2 regions of the Priestia sp. SIMBA_032 genome follow, and region 2 is predicted to be linked to the other one. Evidence: predicted binding sites of a transcription regulator. Region 2 holds the regulator's gene; the other holds the start of a gene.
The links. Region 2 encodes LexA, which represses DNA repair genes until DNA is damaged. Its sites were predicted from a motif close to CGAACATATGTTCG; they were not measured.
Positions count from the first base shown of each region.

Region 1 (3,440 bases), on a different contig from region 2:
CTTGCCACACACGTTCATGTGACAAGGGTTTTTTATTTTAATCCAACCTAATTTTTAATGATATATTAGACGGCACTCTGATACATAAAATATCATTAGTTTTCATAATCACTTTTAAAAAGCAACTCTTTCGTAGTTTCCGTACCACGTAATCAGAAACTTAGGTAGCTTCATAAAATGGTTTTTAAGCATATATATGAAGGGTACCTTTTGCTTTCCTTCATATAACTGAACGGCTGAGTGTAAGGAATTGTATGCTTTTATTGGCTTTCGTTTTCGCTATTGTTATCAATATCATTATCGTTATCGTTGTCAGTATTACCATATTTAAAATCAATAATGTTTTTTCTAATTTCTTCTCTAATTTCAGGGTTTTCTTTTAAGAAAACCTTAGCGTTTTCTCGTCCCTGCCCTAAACGTTCCCCATTATAAGAAAACCAAGATCCAGACTTTTGAACAATATCTACTTCAGAACCAATATCTAAGATTTCTCCTTCTCTTGAGATACCTTCTCCATACATAATATCTACTTCAGCAATGCGAAAAGGAGGTGCCATCTTATTTTTGACTACTTTAATTCTTGTTTTGTTACCAACTATGTCATTTCCCAGTTTAAGTTGTTCAGCGCGGCGAACCTCAAGGCGAACGGAAGAATAGAATTTTAGCGCTCTTCCACCTGGCGTTGTTTCAGGATTTCCAAACATAACGCCTACCTTCTCCCGGATTTGGTTGATGAAGATAGCAATGGTTTTAGACTTATTAATTGCTCCAGATAGTTTACGAAGTGCTTGAGACATCAAACGAGCTTGTAGACCTACATGAGAATCTCCCATTTCGCCCTCAATTTCTTTTTGAGGAACTAATGCTGCTACTGAGTCAACAACAATAATATCTACAGCACCACTTCTAACTAATGCTTCAGCAATTTCAAGTGCCTGTTCACCAGTATCTGGTTGAGATAAAAGTAACTCATCAATATCTACACCTAGTTTTCTTGCGTAAACTGGATCAAGTGCGTGTTCAGCATCAATGAAGGCAGCTCGACCTCCATTTTTTTGTACTTCTGCAATTGCATGTAAGGAAACTGTTGTTTTACCTGAGCTTTCGGGTCCATACACTTCCATAATTCTTCCTTTGGGATAACCATTAATTCCAAGAGCTATATCTAAAGCTAATGAGCCTGAGCTAGATGCCTCAACTTTTGTATGTGTGCCTTCCCCCATCTTAATAATTGATCCTGCACCGAATTGTTTTTCAATTTGTTTTAGAGCCATGTCTAGTGCTGCTTGTTTATCATTCATGATTTGAAACCTCCGATTTTTATTACGTTTACAGTAAACGACAATGTATTTGGATAAATAATAAGAGTTGGCTCAAATTTTTTTGCTCCGTGCGAGAAAATTTTGTGTTTAACTGTCTTGGTTTATTCTGTTGTTCCTTTATTTATCTCTAAACCCTTAATATCGAACAAATGTTCTTGTTGTTTAATCATACAATAACCGCATCTAGTTGTAAAGAAGAAAGTTTTCTACGAACTAGCTAAAGAAATATCTTATTTTTGTAAAAAACAAGTTGATACCTTTAATATTTATAGTTATCGAAACTTCAATCTATAAAATAACCCTTATTATACGCTCAAAAAATAATTCATCCTCTTATATACATTATGTTATGTGCTTAGACTATCGACTAACAAAAGGGATAAATTATAATAGATTTATTAGAGAAAATTTCAACCTAATAAATTCAAATGAAATTCTTTATTAAAAATGTGATACATTAAATAAGAGACAAGAAATGAAAGGAGTTTTTTTAATGAGTAACCATGAAGCACAAAATGAATTGCCACCAAAAACATGTACAATCGATCGACTTGTAACAATGCCGGATGATGTAAATAAAGTAATCAAAGGCAGCAAAACAGCAACTCGCCGAAATGGAAGATATGCTGATGTAGGAGAGATAATGGTCCTAGGGGATAAAAAGTTTATAGTGGAACGGGTTTATTCTCAATCCCTAGGTGAATTAACAGATGAAAATGCTCGCCAGGAAGGCTATGCTACAGTAGAGGAATATAAACAATCTATTTTGTCTTATCATCCTGGGATGCCTTGGCTTCCGCAAATGAGGGTATGGGTGCATGAGTTCAGATTAGTTAACGATTGATAGGTAAAAGAAATGGATTTGTTGTACCGTATATTAGTATATATTCATGTTTCTAGTGTCATTTTATCGATTGGGCCTTTTTTTATTCTCTTACCAATTGTTAAAAAACTACATAGTTCAAGAGAACAAGAAGTGAATGCCTATTTGATCACATTTCAATCTGTTGTTAGGCTCGCAAAACATACGGGCCATGTTCTTGTTATCACAGGGATACTCCTCGTTATGTGTGGCCCATGGACGTGGACTACGCCGTGGATTATAATGACACTGATTTTCCTCTTTTGCTCCCTGTTCTTTCTGGCCCGTGCTTTTTCACCAACACTTCGAAAGTACAAGGAGGAAGGACAAAATAAAAAAGAACTGGCAGCTAAACTAGAGCGATCTATTTGGATTTATATCATCCTATTAATGACTATGCTTTGGTTTATGGTCGGTAAGCCAGCTTTTTGGTGACATCCATCCATTTGTCATCACTAAGAGTAAATAGTTAAACTGATTATTTTTATCAAATACTTTACGTTTTACTTAACATAACTCATATTTTCGGTATAAAAAAGATTTTTGCTTGTATATCAGATACATATTTGGATTAAAAATTAAAAACCCCCTATTAACCATATGTTAAAGGGGTTCTTACTTATTGTTTAAACTCCAAGTATGAAGTTCTTATAGAAGAATACACTAAATATCAATATGTTTCAAGTCAACCCAAGTAATTATCTACTTGTTGCTACTATTAATAGGTTGGTCTATAGATTGTTGGGTCTCAAATAGAGAGGTCTTAATGCCGATTAAAGACGCCACAATCGTTAGGATGCCTGCTGAAATAAAAATTAAAGAGACGCTAATATATTCGGCTGCAACACCTGCTAACATTCCACTAATCGGTAAAGCCAAAAAAGCTAACATACGAGTTGAGCTAATTACTCTTCCCAATAAGGCTGATGGCACAATCTCTTGCCTAAGGGTAAACCAATTAATTGCTAATAATGTTACCGAACCGACAATTACAATTCTACAGGCTATTAACAAAATAACTGCAGTGTTTGAAAAAGTAAGGATAGTTTGCCCTAAACCTATTATCACACCACAATAGATAATTATATTTCCCCGTGGTAATTTATTTAGTTTATTTGCAGCATAAATTGCTACAAATGACCCTAAGGTTTGTAGAGAAAATATTAAACCAATATACTGTGCCGATAAATGTAAATTATCCTTTAGATGAAACATAAATAAAGCTTCCATAGCACCATAACCCACATTGATTAAGA
Region 1 is NZ_JAWRXD010000001.1:32,982-36,421, forward strand. It holds gene recA (recombinase RecA) at 261-1,301, opposite strand; gene SB717_RS00160 (ASCH domain-containing protein) at 1,816-2,166, shown strand; gene SB717_RS00165 (hypothetical protein) at 2,185-2,619, shown strand; gene SB717_RS00170 (MFS transporter) at 2,887-3,440, opposite strand, start outside.
Region 1: recA (recombinase RecA) is a predicted target of LexA. The motif match lies at 1,465-1,478, and genes of this name have one in related genera.

Region 2 (3,440 bases):
GGAGGGCAAGACGAAGAATCCTGCGGGAAAAGGTGAGACCCCGCAGGAGCGTAAGCGACGAGGAGGCTCATCGGCCGCCCGTGGAAAGCGTAGTCTTGCACGGAAATCAGCAGCGGTGTAACAAGCAATCCCTATTAGCTTATTTATTCCATTTGTTCCCCTTTAGATTCGATTGATTTATTTATGTCTTTATCTCTTCTTTTTTATCATGTGTTTTCTGATGCGAACAGCTTTTATGTTTTAAATCGATCTTTTAATAAATTCCATAGGGAACTCACTCCGAGACTAATGCTGATCAAAATTCCTGATAAAGCTACTATTAAAGCGATATATTCAAAGATAGAAAACTGCTTCATACTATCCCAATGGATGTTTCCCTTTAGTTTGCTAATAACTAAATTCATTCCGTAAATACCGGAAAGAACGGTATAAATCGTTAAAATTAATAATAAGTAATTGTGACGCTTGGCCGCGATTTTTTCTTGATTTTGATACAAAGTGCCAAGGGTTTCTTTGACTTCTTGATAAAGAGAATTGATGTGGAAGATTTTTTTGAAGAGCTCAGAAAACTCTTGACCTTCTGTGCGAGAGCTAATTTCTAAAAATAAATATTTACCTGAAAATACGGTAATAGAGCGGATTAGTCGTTCAATGCCCTCTGAATTTTTATGAAACGTGAGCTGAGAATACTCATAAGATAATTTTAACAACACGATTTTATAGAAAAAATGTAAAAATAAATTATAGTAATGCTGGCCAAATAGATGATTCATCAAAAGCTGATCCGTTTTAGAGTCTGTCGATTTAGAAATACACGAAAACACATGGTCTGTTATGACGTAATAGGTTTCAGGAGCCCATCTGGAATACACGTGTTTGGTATTATACGTTTTAATATACTCATGGTTGTGTGCAGAGATAAACGGCTTTCCGTCAGGCGTATAGCTATTTAGCTGCCCAGTACGAAATAACGTTGTGGAGTTAATCTCTTGCTCTTGATTTACCGTTACATAACTTAATACAAACATCCGTTCATCGATAAAATAAGGAAGACTCCCGACGTGCTGTTCACGTGTGGCTTCTTTTTTGATGTGTTCGTTCAAAAATGGCGCGAGCTGTGAAAAAATATAATCCTGTACTTTGCTATAGCGATGATGTTCATAGGTAATGGTGGATCCATGCTCTTCAGCAAGCTTCGGTTCTAATACACGAAAATGATTCATGAATTCTAAAATATCATCATAGGTGTAATGATTATGACTCATCTCAGTGCGAATGGTCATGACGCCAATTTCAAAAGGACATAAAAAAACATCCACAGACAGCACGTTGCTAGACACGGTGGCGGAGGAAGTTTGTAGCGTAACGGTATGGTCTATTTTTTTTGAAAATCGAAGCAACCCTTCTTTTTCGCATGAATCAGGAAATAGAATACATTCAATGTAAGGAAGAAAATATTGATCCAAGCTATCATGAGATACGTAATACTGTTCTCCATAGTATTCTTTTTCTAAATGTTTGTTTTGAATGGAAAAAAACTCGAATAAATTTTCTTTCAGTGCATGAACAAGCTGCTCTTTATTTTTTCGATCAAAGGAAAAAGGAAAAAGAAACATGTGCATTGCTTTGGTAGGCATAATAGTTTGAAATGGTTCTGTTTTCCTTGGTGTATTGGTCATAAACTACATCCTTCTTATGGTCGGTAGTATTTCCTTTTGAGAGTCGAAAAAATGCAGATAGAAAGTAAAAGGTAAAACAGGCTTTATAAAAACCGCTCTACCTGCCTGCAATGATCCGACGTATCATTTATAATATGCCAATTTTTTTAGAAAACAAACGTAAAAAAACCAACTAACATCATGATTAGTTGGTTTTACATACAGTGTGTGATTAGTGAATCGTGCGATATACACCAGTTACTTTTCCTAAAATCGTTACGTGGCGAAGAATAATAGGCGCCATCGTTGAATTTTCAGGCTGTAAACGAACGAAATTTTCTTCTTTAAAGAAACGTTTTACCGTTGCTTCGTTGTCCTCGGTCATAGCGACCACAATATCTCCATTATTAGCAGTTTGCTGCTGGCGTACGATTACCATATCGCCATCTAGAATACCTGCTTCAATCATACTTTCTCCCATAATTTCAAGCATGAATACATGATCATCTGGAGAAACGAATTTATCTGGAAGAGGGAAATATTCTTCCACATTTTCAACGGCTGTTATAGGAAGACCCGCTGTTACTTTACCGATAACAGGAACATTAATGACATTGCTTTTAGGGATGTTGACTTCGTCTAGTTGAAGAACTTCGATTGCTCTTGGTTTTGTTGGATCTCTGCGAATTAACCCTTTGCTTTCTAAACGAGCTAAATGCCCGTGTACAGTGGAGCTAGAGGCTAATCCTACCGCTTCCCCAATCTCACGAACAGAAGGCGGATAACCTTTTAATTTTACTTCGTGCTTAATAAAATCTAGTATGTCTTGTTGACGTTTTGATAGCTTCATATTTTTCACCTCGATTTTAGCTATTCTTTAGGTGAATTATACCACGTGATGTGTCAATATACAAACATAAGTTCGAAGAATTCCATTGACAGAAACAAATGTTCTCAATAAAATAAGAACATATATTCTGATAGGGGGATCATAATATGCACCAATTCTTACATTCTATGAAACATTACGCTATTTTTTTTGCAGTTATCGCTGCACTTACATATGTATTGACGCTGGTTTTAGGAGCGGATAAAGTAGATTTAGACAAATATTCAACGGTTACTATTACAAAAGGGGATACGCTTTGGGAATTGTCCAACAAGTATCATAATCACCATCATTTGACCACCAATGAATTTGTCAAATGGGTTGAAGACGTCAATGATTTAAACTCAGACACTGCCCAGTCTTTATCTCCTGGAGATAAATTATATATTCCTGTTTTAAAAAAAGAGTTACGTAATCAAGTGGCAATTGAACAGTAGTGTGTAACGGCCGTTCCTGAATATTGTTAGAAGCCGAAAAGGTCGTGATAAAAGTGGACGCCATTATTTATTGCCGTGTCAGTACGGATAAAAAAACCCAAGAAACATCTTTACAGCGCCAGCAAGAAGAATTAAAAAAGCTTGCTGGTCTTCATCATCTAGACGTAAAAAAAGTCGTAATGGAAAAAGCAAGCGGATATGAAGTAGACAGAGAGGGTATTTTGGATGTTCTTCATACAATGAAGGAAGAAAAAATATCCGTGCTGCTCATTCAAGACGAAACACGATTAGGCAGAGGAAATGCCCGAATTGCGCTGCTTCATGCTTTTCATAAAGAGAATGCTACGATCTATACGATTAGTCATCAAGGTCAGCTTCAGCTTTCAGAATCTGATTCGATGGTGTTAGATATTATTAGCTTAGTGGAAGAGCATCAGCGGAAATTACATAATGCTA
Region 2 is NZ_JAWRXD010000002.1:798,587-802,026, forward strand. It holds gene SB717_RS09995 (magnesium transporter CorA family protein) at 234-1,679, opposite strand; gene lexA (transcriptional repressor LexA) at 1,891-2,508, opposite strand; gene yneA (cell division suppressor protein YneA) at 2,655-2,984, shown strand; gene SB717_RS10010 (YneB family resolvase-like protein) at 3,038-3,440, shown strand, end outside.